3 regions of the Glaciecola sp. MF2-115 genome follow, and region 1 is predicted to be linked to each of the others. Evidence: predicted binding sites of a transcription regulator. Region 1 holds the regulator's gene; each other region holds the start of a gene.
What was found. The regulator sigma-54, encoded in region 1, starts transcription at its own class of promoters, with help from an activator protein. The targets are predictions, from matches to a motif close to GTTGGCACGNNNNTNGNNT.
Positions count from the first base shown of each region.

Region 2: the regulator sigma-54 is predicted to act here: its motif matches at 2,200-2,218, upstream of glnA (glutamate--ammonia ligase).
Region 3: the regulator sigma-54 is predicted to act here: its motif matches at 2,885-2,903, upstream of ACKLNX_RS17170 (PEP-CTERM sorting domain-containing protein).

Region 1 is NZ_JBLBVM010000053.1:40,451-46,273, forward strand. It holds gene mgtE (magnesium transporter) at 1-791, opposite strand, end outside; gene ACKLNX_RS11135 (HPr family phosphocarrier protein) at 820-1,092, opposite strand; gene rapZ (RNase adapter RapZ) at 1,089-1,982, opposite strand; gene ptsN (PTS IIA-like nitrogen regulatory protein PtsN) at 2,052-2,495, opposite strand; gene hpf (ribosome hibernation promoting factor) at 2,509-2,796, opposite strand; gene ACKLNX_RS11155 (RNA polymerase factor sigma-54) at 2,820-4,298, opposite strand; gene lptB (LPS export ABC transporter ATP-binding protein) at 4,356-5,081, opposite strand; gene lptA (lipopolysaccharide transport periplasmic protein LptA) at 5,078-5,638, opposite strand; gene lptC (LPS export ABC transporter periplasmic protein LptC) at 5,607-5,823, opposite strand, start outside.
Region 2 is NZ_JBLBVM010000045.1:77,913-83,735, forward strand. It holds gene typA (translational GTPase TypA) at 1-926, opposite strand, end outside; gene ACKLNX_RS06315 (YceI family protein) at 1,190-1,822, opposite strand; gene glnA (glutamate--ammonia ligase) at 2,317-3,726, shown strand; gene ACKLNX_RS06325 (DUF4124 domain-containing protein) at 3,879-4,430, shown strand; gene glnL (nitrogen regulation protein NR(II)) at 4,575-5,663, shown strand; gene glnG (nitrogen regulation protein NR(I)) at 5,666-5,823, shown strand, end outside.
Region 3 is NZ_JBLBVM010000056.1:451,861-457,683, forward strand. It holds gene ACKLNX_RS17160 (amidohydrolase family protein) at 1-254, opposite strand, end outside; gene ACKLNX_RS17165 (amidohydrolase) at 251-1,663, opposite strand; gene ACKLNX_RS17170 (PEP-CTERM sorting domain-containing protein) at 2,032-2,808, opposite strand; gene dusC (tRNA dihydrouridine(16) synthase DusC) at 3,145-4,071, opposite strand; tRNA gene ACKLNX_RS17180 (tRNA-Glu) at 4,168-4,243, opposite strand; tRNA gene ACKLNX_RS17185 (tRNA-Glu) at 4,387-4,462, opposite strand; tRNA gene ACKLNX_RS17190 (tRNA-Ala) at 4,600-4,675, opposite strand; gene gltX (glutamate--tRNA ligase) at 4,771-5,823, opposite strand, start outside.

The sequences.
Region 1 (5,823 bases):
GAATGCTCAGCGTCTTCACGAATAATATCAACGACGTCATCGATGGTAATTCGGCCAAGTAATGTTTTGTTTTTATCAATAACAGGAGCGGACAGCCAATCGTAACGTTCAAACATGCTAGCGACTTCACTGTCACTCATGTCAACTGGAATGGTCTCGGCTTCTTCATTCATAATTTCGTTCACGCTCATTTCAGGAGGTGAGGTCAGAAGCTTTGTAACGGGCACAGTACCGATTAAATTATCATGGCGATTCACCACATATAGTGTATCGGTGTTCTCAGGTAGCTCGCCTTTTAGGCGCAAATATCGGAGTACAACATCGATAGTCACATCCGGTCGCAATGTGATGGTGTCGGTATTCATTATGAAACCGGCGGTCTCTTCACCATAAGATAAGGCTTTTTCTGCGCGTAAACGGTCTTGTGCATCCATCGATTTCAGAATGCTTTGCAGGACTGCGTCTGGTAAAGAGCTCAGCGTTTCAGCTAAGTCATCGGTATCCATGTCTTCAAGTGCATCTACAACACTTGAGGGCACCATTTTGGAAATGATACCGTTTCGAACATCTTCAGATAACTCTTCTAAGACGTCACCATGGAAGTCAGCATCGATAAGCTGCCAAAGTTCGTTACGTGTTTTGCTTGGGCTGGATTCTAAAAGTAAGGCAACATCACTGGAGGGTAAATCGTGTAACAGTTTTCGAACTTGCACAAAAGTACCGTCGTTAAGTGATTCACTTATCGAGGTTAACTGATTTTGTATATTGTTTAGTTCAACTGTTTCAGCCATGAGACCCTAATTTTATTGCTGTAAAAACTTACTCGTCTTCGTTGAATTTATTAACAATGAGGTTTTCAATTGCTTCTATAGCGCTCTCTGCATCATTTCCTTCGCAACGCAGTAATACTTGCTTGCCTTGACTGCTTTCAAGCATCATAAGCGCTAAAACACTATTTGCAAATGCTTCTTTTTCGCCTTGGTGGATAGTGATCTTTGATTCAAACTGATTGGCTAATTTTGCTAGCTGAGTTGCCGCGCGTGCGTGCAAGCCCAACTTATTAACAATGGTCAGTTGTTTTTCGATAATCATGCTTTTGACTCATTTTCCTTATCTGAATCAGCGCTCTCCTGTTTAATATGCTTCAATTCACGGTGTCGTATTTGTACGTCGCCATGGCTCGCTCTAAAACTACTAGTGAGCGATTCGGCAACAAATACTGAGCGATGCTGACCACCTGTGCAACCAATTGCAACAGTCACATAGCTGCGGTTGTTACGCTCAAGGTGAGGTAACCAAGTTGAAATCAAGTTTTGAATCTGCCAAATGAATTTTGTCACTAGTGGTTGAGAACCAAGAAACAATTGCACAGGGCCATCTAAGCCAGTGAGCGGCTTTAAGTCGGGTTCCCAGTGCGGGTTTGGTAGAAAGCGAGCATCGAAGACGTAGTCTGCGTCTTTTGGAATACCATATTTAAAGCCAAACGATTCAAAGACAATTACTAAGTTTGTACTTTTCTTGCCTAGAACGCGCTCGCGGATTAACTCAGATAATTCGTGAAGTGAAAGATTATCGGTGTTGATATGCAAATCAGCTTTTTCAGATACAGGAACGAGTATTTCTCTTTCTGCTTCAATCGATTCGGCGAGTGATTTGTTTAGTTTAAACAGCGGATGTAAGCGTCTTGTTTCGCTGTAACGTTTGATCAAGACATCGTCGCTTGCATCAAGATAAAGAATGGTGACGTCCCACACTTTAGGTAAGAAATCGACTATCTCACTGAGTTCGTGTGCCATTTTTGGCATGTTTCGCACATCAACACTGACAGCGACGTTTTCGCTTTCATCAGCTAATGTGTGGATAAGAGTCGGGAGGAGATTGACTGGAATATTATCAACGCAATAGTAGCCTAAATCTTCTAAAGCTCTGAGTGCAATTGACTTGCCTGAACCTGAGCGACCACTGATAATCAAAAGCTTCACGTATATAGGACCTTATAATCTGTTGACTGTTACTGAACGGTATTTCATTTAACCGCGCTGTCGGCTTTCTTAGGCTAAAGCGGATATGATTTCATCTCGGCTTTTTGCGCTTCTTATGGCTTTAACAATACTATTTTCACTGAGTTTTTGGGCAATGGACGATAGCGTTTGAAGATGTTCTTGCGTTTGTTCGCTAGGGACTAATAAAGCAAAAAAAATGTCCACGGGTTTGTCATCTATAGCATCAAACTCAATCCCTTCTTCACTCGTTACAACAATGGCGACAATATCACTTATACCCTCAATGCGACCATGTGGAATAGCTATACCATTACCGATACCAGTGCTTCCCATTTTTTCTCGAGCTAACATGCTAGACAAGACGTCGCCGATATCTAATTGTGGATTTTCTTTGACCGCAATTTCGCTAATGACTTCAAAAATTCTTTTTTTGCTTTGGCACTGAACCGCACATTCAGTGCGATCCAGTGAAATAATATCAGATATAATCATAATACGTTGACGACTAATGTCGCTTTGATTTTTCCTTATGTTTGATCACTTGGCGATCTAACTTGTCAATTAATCCGTCTATGGCGGCATACATATCATTATGTTCAGCATTAGCGTGCACCACATCACCTTTTAAGTGTAGTGTCGCCTCAGCTTTTTGCTTGATTTTTTCTACATTCAATACGACATGGACATTGCTTATATGGTCGAAATGTCGCTCTAACTTTTCGAATTTGGTGTCGACGTATGCTCTGAGTGAATCGGTAATATCAACGTGGTGACCAGTTAGATTTATTTGCATAATGTTACGTCCTCTTATGTAGTCTACAATAGACTTTTTCGTTGGTTCGACGGGGGAATCGAGAGAGACTCTCGATATTTCGCAATGGTTCGCCGTGCAACTTGAATACCTTGATCGGCCAACAACTGCGCAATCTTGCTATCACTAAGTGGTTTACTCGCTACTTCTGCAGCTACAAGCTTTTTGATTAATGCTCGAATGGCTGTCGATGAACACTCTCCGCCTGATTCGGTTGAAACATGACTAGAGAAGAAGTACTTAAGCTCAAAAATCCCTCTAGGTGTATGCATATATTTCTGAGTGGTCACTCGAGAAATAGTTGATTCGTGCATGTCCACCATTTCAGCAACATCATTCAAGACCATTGGACGCATCATTTCAGGCCCATGCTCAAAAAATCCCATTTGTTGCTGAACAATACAATGAGATACTTTTAGTAAAGTTTCATTGCGGCTTTCTAAGCTTTTAATAAACCATTTTGCTTCTTGTAGATGTGACTTTATATATTGAGAATCGTTCGAATTTTTTGTGCTTTTACTAAGCGCTTCGTATTCTTTATTGACAATTAAGGGCGGTAAAGAGTCGTCGTTTAACTCCACAGTCCAACGGCCATTTTTTTTCACAACCGTTACATCAGGAATGACGTATTCAGAATCTTTAACGGGGATCGCGCTGCCTGGGCGAGGGTTGAGAGTTTGCAACAAACGCATTGCTTCACGCAGTTGATCTTCTTTCAAACGCGTTTTACGCATTAATGTTCGATAATCTTTGCTGCTCAGAAGATCACAGTGCTCTGTAAGTAACAATCTTGCTTCAGCTAACCACGGTGTGTTCGAATCGAATTGCGCCAATTGCACCATTAAACATTCTTGCGGGCTGCGAGAACCAGCGCCAATTGGATCAAACATTTGAATACGCTTTAATACACATTCAACTTCGTCCAGTTCGATCTCTTCGTTTTGTAAACTATCTAATATTTCTTCGCAGCTAACAGTTAAGTAACCAGATTCATCAATAGAGTCGATAATAGCTATTGCGATCGAACGATCAATTTCTGAGAAGGGGGTTAATTCCATTTGCCAAATAAGATGGTCTTGAATGTTCTCAGTCGTTTCGCCCTGAAACACATAATCATCGTCAGCGGGACCATTAGATATGTTCGCTGGTGCAGAAGATGAGCTCATGTAGTCTTCCCATGAGCTATCTATGGGTAAGTCGTCGGGTATTTGATTGTTTTCGAGAGCATCGTGGCTATCAACATTATCTGAATTATCAGCGCTCAAATTATTCGTATCAAGATCACCTTGAGTATCTGAGTCATTATTAGAGTTTTCACCGTTGCGATCTGATTCATCTATTTCTAATAAAGGATTAGAATCAAGCGCTTCTTGAATTTCTTGTTGTAAATCAAGAGTAGATAGTTGTAGTAATTTAATCGCCTGCTGAAGTTGCGGCGTCATTGTTAGTTGTTGACTAAACTTTAACTGCAATGAAGGTTTCATCGATTTCCTTCAGTGCTTTTTAGAGGTAAATTTTCCCTATTACTAAACATGATACACCTATAGTACAAATTGGTCGCCGAGATATACGTCTCTTACTTTTTGGTTACTGAGTACCTCATCAGCAGTTCCTGATGCAATCAGTTCACCGTGACTCACAATATAAGCTTTTTCACACACATCTAAAGTTTCTCTTACATTATGGTCTGTAATCAATACACCTATGTTTCGTTCTTTTAATTGCTGAATTATCTTCTTTATATCATTAACAGAAATTGGGTCAACACCGGCGAAGGGTTCATCGAGCAAAATAAATTTTGGATTGGCTGCCAAAGCCCTCGCAATTTCAACACGGCGGCGCTCTCCACCGGATAAACTCATCCCTAAATTATTTCTAATATGGTTGACATTAAACTCATCCATTAAATCGTCAGCTTGTTGTTCACGTTGATCTTTTGTGAGCTCTTTGCGAGTTTGTAGAATAGCCATTAAGTTTTCATAAACTGTTAATTTACGAAAAATAGATGCCTCTTGAGGTAAATACCCGATGCCGTGACGAGCGCGCTCATGCATGGGCTGTATCGACATATCGAGTTGGTCGATACAAATCTCGCCTTTATCGAGTGGCACTAAACCCACGATCATATAAAACGTGGTTGTTTTACCGGCACCGTTAGGACCTAATAGACCAACGATCTGACCTCTAGAAACTTCTAAGCTTACGTCTCTTACAACTTGTCTTGATTTGTATGATTTAGCTAAGTTTTTGGCAACCAGTGCACTCACTTATCGGTTTCCTTTTTATTCTTTTCAAGCGCTTCTTTCGTTTTCTTCAAGGTAGCACCATCAAACACCGTCACAACTTGTTGTTGGCTGTCGGTATTCTTTTGTGCTTGCCATTGTTCTTTCTCAATATCATAAATGATTGAATCTGTTTTTATGCTGAAGGCATTTTGATAAAGCTCGGCGTTGCCTTTCAGTGATATGATCTTATTCGCTTTTTCATATCTAATGTGGTTTGCTCTAGCCACAACCATAGTGCCGTCGGATAGTTGTTGTGTGTAGCTTGCCGGATTGCCAAAAGCCTCAAACACTTCTTTATCTTTACCAAGTGCTGCGGATACTTTCAACTTCTCCGCCTTAATTTCTAAGGTGCCTTGCGTAATTTTGACATTGCCTTCATGTACCGCTACCTTTTCTTTTCCGTCTCCATAACTGGTGTCGGATGAGAGCATAGTCGGTTTCTCAAAATCATCTTTTTTGACAATCTCTTGTGCGTTTATTGTAGTCGCACTAGTCACTATTAGCAGACTAGCGAGAAGGTAAGTATTCAGTTTGAACATGGTTCTTTAACTCATATTTTTGTGTTTCTAAGTTAGCCTCGAAGCCAATGCCATTAATAGTGACATTTGTACCCGAGATAACTAATGGCTGATCCGAAGCAATTAATTTGCTTAATAAATCTATCTCAATAAATTCAGTAGATATTGTTTGGATATAGTCTTCAACTTGTAAGTTCCGTATTAAA
Region 2 (5,823 bases), on a different contig from region 1:
GTTGGTTCGTCAACAGAAAGCGGAGGAAGCGCTTCAACAGCCGTTACGTCACAAATAGTGTCTGAAATTTTCAGTTCACCAAGACCCGTTACAGCAATAATGTCACCAGCTTGTGCAGAATCGATGTCGTGACGATCTAGGCCTAAGTAACCTAATACTTTACCTACTTTGCCGTTACGCTTTTCACCAGCTGCATTAACGATAGTCACTTGTTGGTTCAATTTAACAGTACCGCGAGTGATTCGGCCAACACCGATTACACCTACATAAGAGTTGTAATCTAGTTGAGAAATTTGCATTTGCAATGGACCATCTGGATCTGCATCTGGCGCAGAAACTTGGTCAACGATAGTTTGGAATAATGGAGTCATGTCTTCGCTAGGAACGTCATAATCCATTGTTGCCCAGCCATTGATTGCTGAAGCATAAACGACTTGGAAATCTAGTTGATCATCAGAAGCACCTAAGTTATCAAACAAATCGAAAACTTGATCAATAACCCAATCTGGACGAGCGCCTGGCTTATCGATTTTGTTAATAACAACAATTGGCTTTAAGCCTTGTGCGAATGCTTTTTGCGTAACGAAACGCGTTTGTGGCATTGGGCCTTCTTGTGCATCAACTAATAGAAGTACAGAGTCAGCCATTGACATAACACGCTCTACTTCACCACCGAAATCGGCGTGTCCTGGAGTATCTACGATGTTGATGCGGTATTCATTCCAGTTAATTGCTGTGTTTTTAGCAAGGATAGTAATACCACGTTCTTTTTCAATGTCGTTTGAATCCATTACGCGCTCTTCAGCTGCGCCACGGCTCTCTAGAGTGCCGGATTGTTGAAGAAGTTTGTCAACTAGTGTTGTTTTACCGTGGTCGACGTGAGCGATAATCGCGATATTGCGCAAATTTGCAATGGATGAAGGCATGTTTTACTCTCAAAAATGTATACGAAGGGAAAAAGCCCCTAGGATTGTTGGGCGCGGATTGTACAGATTTATTCTACAATTAGCGACAAACTTCTACATTTTGCGCCCAAAAATAATCAAAACCTTAATAAACTCTTGATTATTGGTCAATGATTTTACAAAAATGCTGTAAATGTTGCGGTTCCAAGTCGACTTCTTAGTATCCATATCATTCTTACAGGCTGACTTACCCATTCCATGAGGCGTCGGAGTCCAAAGAAATGCTACTCATCGGTTTTTGTAAACTCACCTTCAATCATCACAGAGACTTCATCACCGATATTGGGTGCGTAAATCGTCATTCCCCAGTCGGTTCGTTTAATAATAGTCGTGGCAGAAAAGCCCAAAGTGGCCTTTCCGGTTAAAGGCTGTCGTTGCATTGCGCCATTAAATTTGACGTCCAGAGTGACGGGTTTTGTTACTCCCAGAAATGTTAGGTTTCCGAGCATTTTCGCAGTTGTGTCACCTGTCATTTCTACCGATGTTGATACAAAGTTGATACTGGCAAACTGCTTCGCATTGAACCAGCTCTCGCTAGTGGCGAGCGTGTTATCAAAATCTTCTTTTTCTGGATTTGGGTAAGCGGTCTGAATCGACATCGGGTTGATGCTTGCACTGATTTTGCTTTTTGAAATATCAGAAGGAGAATAATCAATTGTAGCCTCAAAGTCGGTAAAGCGGCCGACATAGTTTGAAAGGCCAAAGTGGGACACCCTCCAGACCACAGAAGCGTGACTCAAATCTAAAGTATAATTTCCTTCAGGCATATCGCTAAAAGGGCTTTTAGCAAATACCCAAGAAATACAACCGGCGACGCTTAAAGCAAAAGTGAAGAGAGCAATTTTCAGGTAATTCATTATGTCGTTCCTTAATGTGTGTTCATGAGTCAAGCTTAGCGCTTTTTAAAGCTTAGTTAGTCATTTGTTTTGTTTCTTATTGTTCTTACTGCACTAAAAGCTAAAAATAGCTAAATTAATTAGAAAATTTATATATAACTTGAACGCGAAGCTCACCGCTTAGTTGACCCAGAATCGCATAACTTACTTCACGGACTACATATCGAAAACCACGTTGCACAGAAAAAAACAATTGGATTATTTAATAGACTAGAGTTTTGCACTATTTTGGTGCGCAATGGGATCTTGTTGGTGCAGAAATAAGCGGGGAGTTGAGGCGTACTTTAAGTCAGGGCCGCGCTACGCCAGTATTTTCAAGTATATTTATTTCATTGCTATCTGGCACGAATATCGCTTATAGTTTTCCATAGCTATTTTCAAATGCTTAATAAAGCACTTTTTAGTATTTGTATGGACCAAAACCTGTACAAGGACACTTTCAATCGGAGGACAGTATGTCAATTGAGTCGGTATTAGAACTAATTAAAGAAAGCGAAGCGAAATTTATCGATTTACGTTTCACAGATACAAAAGGTAAAGAGCAGCACGTTAGTATTCCTTCTCATCAAGTAGACGAAGACTTCTTCGAAGAAGGTAAAATGTTCGACGGTTCATCAATTGCTGGCTGGAAAGGCATTAATGAGTCTGACATGGTACTTATGCCGGACCCGTCTACTGCCGTATTAGACCCGTTTGCCGAAGAATCGCAGATTAACATTACATGCGATATCCTCGAACCTTCAACGATGCAAGGCTATGATCGCGATCCTCGCTCCATTGCTAAGCGTGCTGAAGATTATTTGAAATCAACTGGCATCGGCGACACCGTGTTGTTTGGTCCAGAACCAGAGTTCTTCTTGTTCGATGATGTTCGCTACCATACAGATATGTCGGGTTCTTTCTTCAAAATAGATGCTGAAGAAGCTGCATGGAATTCTGGTGCAGAATTCGAAGGCGGCAACAAAGGTCATCGTCCAGGTGTTAAAGGCGGTTACTTCCCAGTAGCGCCAGTAGATTCAGCGCATGACACGCGTGCTGCAATGTGCTTAGTAATGGAAGAAATGGGCTTAGTTGTTGAAGCTCATCACCACGAAGTTGCAACGGCTGGCCAAAACGAGATCGCTTGTAAATTTAACACGATGGTTAAGAAAGCAGACGAAATTCAAATCTATAAGTATGTTGTGCACAACGTTGCCGACGCTTACGGACAAACAGCTACCTTTATGCCTAAGCCAATAGTTGGCGACAACGGTTCTGGTATGCACTGCCACATGTCTATCAGCAAAGGTGGTAAGAATACGTTTGCTGGTGATAGCTATGCGGGTCTTTCTGAAGAAGCGCTTTACTACATTGGCGGCATCATCAAGCATGCTAAAGCAATCAATGCTTTTGCCAATGCTTCTACAAACTCTTATAAGCGTTTGGTTCCACATTTTGAAGCACCAGTTATGTTGGCATATTCTGCTCGTAACCGTTCAGCTTCAATTCGTATTCCATACGTTACTACAGAAAGAGCACGTCGTATCGAAGTTCGATTCCCGGACCCAACTGCTAACCCATACCTAGCATTTACTGCTTTGTTAATGGCTGGTCTTGACGGAATTAAGAACAAGATCCATCCAGGTGAGTCAATGGACAAAGACTTGTACGACTTACCTGCTGAAGAAGCGGCGCAAATTCCACAAGTAGCGAAATCTCTCGATGACGCATTAGAAGCATTGGATGCAGACCGTGAATTCTTAACAGCTGGTGGTGTAATGAGTGACGATATGATCGATGCATACATTGCTCTTAAAACTGCGGATTGTGAAAAACTTAACACATCAACTCATCCAGTTGAGTTCGAAATGTACTACAGCGTATAAACGCTCAATATTCAGTATCAGGAGTCGATAACTAAGTTATACATCGGCTTCAAGCTAACTGAATATAAAAAACTATACTAAAGCCTGTGTTTACAGGCTTTTTTTTTAACTTAAAACAGCTACACTGTAAATTCGCAACTTAGGTTATTGAAATGAATATTGTGAAGTTCTCAAAATCGACACGTTTTATGCTGCTAGTCATCGTGGGCTTAGCGCTTTCGGCTTCCGTCAACGCTGGCAAGATTTATAAAACGGTAAACGAAGACGGGACGATAACGTATTCAGATCAGCCAACACCTGGTTCGGTTGAAGTCGACTTTGCATCTAATACAACAACAGTCGTTCAAAACCCCACAAGCAGAACCAAACAACTCATAACCATCAAGAAAAAACAGGCCGTTGAGCATACGCTAACCGTTAACTCACCTGCTGTTGAAGAAACTATCCGCAACAATACAGGGACCGTAAGCATTAGTGCATCCGTAACACCAAATGCTCCAGGCCACTACGAACTCTCTTTGCATGAGAAGAAACTTCGCTCAACTTCCGGTACTTTCTTAATTAAAGATCTGCCCCGAGGAGAATATTCCTACCAAATAAATTTCGTCAGCACTTCAGGCAAGGTAATTGCATCTTCTGAAGTAAGACGCTTTTTTATGCACAAACCTTCAGCGCTAATTAAGCCTCAAAATAACAGCAATTAAAATTATCGTTGCACAGCTCATATAGAGCTTAAAAATAGTCCAACTAATGCTTAGAGGGGCTATCTGTCGTTAGTTATTTAATTGCTTGCATAAATCGCTTAATATGGTGCATTGCACAAATTTGGTGCAAATGAAAAGGGCATTATGGACGACCGTTTAGCTGCAATCAATTTATCGCCGTTTCAACTTAGAAATATGTTGAAGACAGTTGTGATCATCATTACCGAACATTTTGACATTGTCTTTGTCAACGATGCGGCTCTAGCCATGTTGGAGACTGGTGTAAAACAAATTTATGATCGTAAATTTTACGAGTTCTTTTTGGAAAATGGCATTGAGCGTTCAACCTTTGAAGAGGCCTTAAGCAACCGCGAAGATTTCAATGAAACTGAAGTACAACTTTGTTTTAAAGACGGTCGTTGCGTGCTAACAGACATTACAGCCACATGCTTCGAAGCTGAAAATGAGCGCATGATGTTGTTAGAAATTAAGCAAATAGATAAGCAGAAAAAGATCACTCAAGAAACCATTCAGCACGCGCAACAAAAAGCAGCACGCGAACTTGTACGAGGTCTGGCTCATGAAATTAAGAACCCATTGGGCGGTATTCGTGGCGCGGCGCAACTGCTTGAAAAAGAATTAACGAACCCAGAACAAAAAGAGTTCACGCAAATGATTGTCGATCAATCTGACCGCTTGCGTTCGTTGGTTGATAGGCTGCTTGGACCTAATTCCTTGCCTCAACTGCGCTGGACTAATATTCATGAAGTGATCGAGAAGGTCCGCTCCGTTGTGTTTGCAGATACGATGCACGATATTCAAATAGATCGTGATTACGATGTGTCGATTCCGGATGTCTACATTGATCCTGATATGCTGCAACAAGCTCTGTTAAATATTGCTCGCAATAGTATGCAAGCGCTCAAAACTGCGAATACCGAAAATGCGAGGATCCTATTTAGAACGCGAATAGAACGTCAAACCGTTATAAAAGGCAAGCGCCATGCGCTAAGTGCACTCATCAGTATTACCGATAATGGGCCCGGTATTCCAACCGAGTTAAAAGATACGGTGTTCTATCCCATGGTGACAAGTAAACCTAACGGTAGTGGTTTGGGCTTATCCATAGCGCAAAATTTGACGAATCACCACGATGGCAAAATTGATGTTGAAAGTTTCCCCGGGCATACAGAATTTACTCTGTATTTACCAATTAAGAAAAGGCGCGAATAGTTATGAACGAACCAGTATGGATTGTCGATGACGACAGCTCTATTCGTTGGGTTTTGCAAAAAGCATTGCAGGCCGCAAATATTGCATGTGTTAGCTTTGAAAACCCAGAGGATTTATTGCTACAACTCCAATCGGGTCAAGCACCGCAAATCATAATTTC
Region 3 (5,823 bases), on a different contig from region 1:
CCAATTAAGCCAGGTGTGACTACTTTGCCTTTAGCATCGATTTCTCGATAACCGCTAGGGACAGTTGTTCCTTCAACAACTTGCTGAATACGGCCATCTTTAATGAGTACTGTACCTTCATCAATGACACCAGCAGATGAAACTGTGTGAATTTTTGCGCCTACAATAGCTATATTTTCTGCAAAAGCTGAGGCACTTAAACTAAGACCTAAGGCAATACTTGATGCTAATGCAACTTTTTTAAATAAACTCATTTCGCATCTCCTTCAGCTATTTGTCCTAACTCAAAATCACTCACAGGCCATGACGCCGGATCAGTGCGGTCGTATACCATTGCACCATCAATAAATACTTTTTCAGCTTGAGCGTATGTAGAGAAAGGGTCTGCACTCCACAATACAACATCCGCATTCTTACCTTCTTCTAACGAACCCGTTTTATCAAAAATACCGAGTGATTTTGCTGGGTTCGCAGACAGCCATTGCCATGCATCAGCTTGACTGATATCAATGCCAGCACGCTTACCGTTTGCCCAAGCTTTTGCCGCTTCTTGATTTAAACGTTGGATACCTAGATCACTGTCAGAGTGAACAATTGCACAGGCTTTAGCTGCATGAACCATTGGAATATTTTCTTGTATACCGTCATAAGCTTCCATCTTGAAGCCCCACCAATCGGTCCACATTGCAGAACAAACTTTGTTTTCCGCTAATTTATCTGCAATTTTGTATGCTTCGACTGCGTGATGAAATGTACCAATTTTGTAATCAAATTCTTTCATAACATCAAGCATCGTGCCCATGTCATCGGCTCGATAACAATGCATATGCACGATAATGTCACCATCAAGAACGCCAGCTAAAGTATCTAGGTTTAGATCTCTCTTGGGCTCTTTTGGTGAACCGCCAGCTTCTAAATCTGCTTCGTATTCTGCCCACGTAGTTTGATAAGCTTTGGCGTCTGCCCAAGCTTGACGATATCCAGCGACATTACCCATTCGAGTCATTGGCCCACCCTTGCTGCCATAAACACGTTTAGGGTTTTCACCACAGGCCATTTTTATACCGTAAGGCGCCTCTGGGAATTTCATGTCTTGAATTGTTCTATTTGGTAAGTTTTTCACCGTTACACTGCGACCACCGAACAAGTTTGCTGATCCTGGTAAGATTTGCAGTGACGTCACCCCACCCGCTAATGCTCGCTGAAAGCCAGGGTCTTGTGGCCAGATAGAATGTTCTGCCCATACCTCAGCTGTTACTGGCGAAGTCATTTCGTTACCGTCTGAATGTGAACGAGTCGACGGAGAAGGATAAACGCCTAAGTGGCTGTGGTTATCAATAATACCCGGAGTAACCCACTTCCCTTTTCCGTCAATTTCAATTGCGCCTGATGGCGAACTGACACTCTTACCAACTTCTTCAATAATTCCGTCCTTCAGAAGTATTTCACCATCTTCGATTTTGTTACCCACGCCATCTAGGATTGTCACATTTGTAATAATGATAGGTTTACTTTCAACCTTTTTATATGTGCTTGGAAAGGGATTTTTGTCGATGCCAGCAACGCTTTTTTGTTCTTCCTCTTTCTTGTCACTACTGCAACCAGTTGCTAATGCAACGGTCACTGCGAGTGCAAGTCCGAGTTTTAATTTTGTATTAAGCATATTTTTCCTTGTCATATGAGATGTACAGGTTTGATTGTTATTAAAGCTAATAAATTACACTATAAACTGCAATCAACTTACAACATTTTGATTATTTATTATAGTGATACCAGCAGAGTTAGTTAGGTTAATTAAACTCACTTTGATATAGAAATGTTATTAAAAATGAAGTAACAAATATTAGGTTTGTTCAGCAAATAATATTGAAAAAAATGTTGCGAATGAGGACTATTTACTTTCAGGATAAATTTTTCAATGGTTTATTTGGAGGCTTAGCTGTAATTTTCTAATTTTGAAGAGGCCAGAAATAAAAAAGCACTAACCAAATTGTCAGTGCTTTCAAAAGCTTGATTGTTTTGAACCTGAAATTACTTCTTAAATTTACGAAAAGCTAATCCAAATAAAGCTAAAGCAAAAACAGCTACTGTCGATGGCTCTGGCACTGGCGTTATCATGTATGCAAGTGAATCACCTAATAACTGCTCTCGCTCCGCCTGTTGAGCAAGCATATTCAGATCAAAGCCCCAAGTCATTGCAGAGTATATCTCTGTTTCATTTACTGCTGCAATGAATGGACCACCGGCCGGTGAAGTCATCATACTTTCAGCAGTACTAACATTGAACGCTGACATCATCGTTCCACCATGTGTCGTTGGCCCGGGCATTACTTGTAAATCAAAAATATTAGAATTAGTTATAGAGTGTCCGGTACCAGTACTAACGCTGTTATTGTTAAAGTAAGGCATATTAGAATGGTAATTTGTTAACCCTAAATAAGTTGAAATAAAGCTACTTGCAAAAGCTTCTTGGTAAACGCTGTGTCCACCAGCGTAGAGAAGGTTACCCCCAGCGTTCAGATAAGAGCTTAACGTGGAAACATTTTGAGAAGTTAAGTTCTGGTATGCTCGATCACCAATAGACCATATAACAGCATCGTAATTATCAAGCACCGAGAGAGGGTTTCCATTGACACCGATAACTTCGAAATCGTAGGAGTAACCTAGGTTGTCTAAGCTATTTAACCATGTACTAGACGTCCCTTTTCCATTTGTATCATCGACAAATAGGATCATGCCAGCGCTTGCAAAACCACTCACAGCTAGAGAGAAGCTTAAAACTAAGCTCTTTATAAATTTTTTGTTCATTTGAGTTTTCCTTTTTATACCGCTTCATTAAGAAGGATTGTATTTAATACAGATAAAAATAAATACTAATATGCCAAAGCAAGTTTCAGACCAATAAAACATAACCATAAAAATCAATTTGTTAGACATCTTCTTTGATTTTATATTTACATACTTGTAAAATAATCTGACACTTTATATCGTCTCTCGCTTAGTGATTCGATGGTTGCTATTGACAATTTCTCAGTGTAGTTGAACACCAAGCGCTGGCAATCAAAAATAGTAGCTCAAAATAGACCCACTAACCCGCTGCGAATTATAGTTTTAGTTAAAAGCAGATTGCGAACTAATGGAAACTTAAGCTGACAACATCCGAATGATATCATCGGCGTCCTTAAGCCTTCTCAATTCAACAAACATCGTTTCCGCTTCAGGATATTGTCTTTTTAAGTAGTTGAACCATTGCTTAATTCTATTTGGATAATACCTACCTTTGTCGGAATAGATTTCATAACCCGAATATGACACAAGCAATTCTTTGGTTTGATCCCAAGACATTGCTTGATGGTTCAATTTAATGGTTTGAGCTAAGTTTGGCATGGCTAAGGCACCACGGCCGAGCATTAAATCATCACATCCACTGCGCTGCTGACAAAGTTTTGCATCCTCTGCGCTCCAGATTTCACCATTGGCGATAATCGGGATAGATGTGACTTCTTTAATTTTCGCGATCCACTCCCAATAAGCAGGCGGCTTGTAGCCATCAACTTTGGTTCTAGCGTGAATAGTTAATAGATCTGCGCCAGCTTGTGTAATTGCGTCAGCATTTTCAAGCGCTAAGGATTTATCTTCAAAACCCAGTCTTATTTTTGCGCTAACGGGCTGATCCTTTGGCACAGCATCACGAACGGCTTTAATAATTTGATAAAGCGTTTCAGGCTCTTTTAATAGGACGGCTCCACCTTTACTCTTGTTGACGGTTTTAGCTGGGCAACCAAAATTTAAATCAATTCCAGGCGAACCTAATTCGACGGCTCTAACTGCGTTTTCAGCTAACCATTGAGGGTGTTGGCCTAACAATTGAACCCTGACTGGTACACCAGAGGGTGTTACTGCACCGTGATGCAATTCAGGGCACAAGCGATAGAATGTTTTAGGCGGAAGCAACTGCTCTACTACACGAACGAACTCAGTAATACACAGGTCAAAGCCACCCACACGCGTTAGCATGTCTCGCATAAGGTGATCAACAACACCTTCCATAGGGGCTAGTACAATTTTCATAGCGACAAGTATGCCTCAATTGTTTTCGTTTGACGTGTTTCGTAATGACTATATTACAGATATAAAAAAACCACCCTATTGGGTGGTTTCTTTAATTGGCGTCCCCTAGGGGATTCGAACCCCTGTTACCGCCGTGAAAGGGCGGTGTCCTAGGCCTCTAGACGAAGGGGACAAAAAACTTTTCATCAAAGCTAAGCTTCGATAGTTTTTTGTTGAAAGAACTAAGACATATAAGATGCTCCACTCTTCCAACCTAGACCAAGCCACGACAGCTTGGATTTTTTACTACTGCTCCCAAATTTACCACTGGGAAAATGGCGTCCCCTAGGGGATTCGAACCCCTGTTACCGCCGTGAAAGGGCGGTGTCCTAGGCCTCTAGACGAAGGGGACAAAAAACTTTTCATCAAAGCTAAGCTTCGATAGTTTTTTGTTGAAAGAACTAAATCATACAAGATGACTCCATACTTTCAACCTAGACCAAATTTCGACATTTGGATTTTACTATCACGACAAACCAGCGTAAAGCTTGGTGGAGCTAGGCGGGATCGAACCGCCGACCTCTTGCATGCCATGCAAGCGCTCTCCCAGCTGAGCTATAGCCCCGTGTCCAATTGGACCTGCGAGCTATGTTTGTTGCTACAGTTCCGTGACAGCGGGGCGCATTCTAGGCATCTGACTTAATTATGTCAACGATTTTTTTAAGAATTTTCTCTATTTGCTATGTAAATAAGCGCCTTGTCTATTCTTTGAGCAATTTTGTCTTTATTCATGAGGTTTAATGTCACATCTAAAGACGGAGAATTACCAGAGCCTGTCGCTGCTACACGCAAAGGCATACCAATTTTTCCCATACCCACTTCTAATTTCTCAGCTGTCGAATTGATTGCTGCTTGAATATTCTCTGGTGACCACTCATCTACAGCTAATAAAGCTTCTTTAACTGCTTGCAGAGGTTCTTTAGCCACGACACGCAAATGTTTCTTAGCGGCCTTCTCGTCAAACTCTTCAAAATCGCTATAAAAATACTGACTAATTTCAGCTAATTCTTTTAATGTTGTCACGCGATCAGCTTGCACAGCTATTACACTCTCAAGACTGGGACCGTTACTATAGTCAATGCCCTGTTGGTCGAAGTGCCACTTAGCGAACGGTGCAACTTCTTCCGCCGGAAGTGTCTTTATATAGTGTTCATTTAACCAATTTAATTTTTCCGTATTGAAAGCACTCGCCGACTTACTAATTGCGTCTAAGCTGAAGTGTTCAATCATTTCTTCCAAACTGAATATTTCTTGATCACCATGTGACCAACCTAAACGAACTAAATAATTCAACACTGCTTGCGGCAGATAGCCGTCATCGCGATATTGCATTACGCTAACAGCGCCGTGACGTTTTGATAATTTCTTACCATCATCCCCTAAGATCATAGAGACATGCGCATATTCTGGGATAGGCGCACCCAATGCATTAAGAATATTAATTTGGCGAGGCGTGTTGTTTATGTGATCTTCACCACGAACAACATGCGTAATGCCCATATCCCAGTCATCTACTACCACACAAAAATTGTAAGTAGGCGCCCCGTCGGTGCGTTTAATGATTAAATCATCTAATTCAGTATTAGAGATTCGAATTTCACCACGAACGTGATCTTTAATGACCACCTCACCTTCTAGTGGGTTTTTGAATCGAATAACGTAAGGCTGGCCTTCCGGATGATCCGTTTTGTCACGCCAAGTACCTGGGTAACG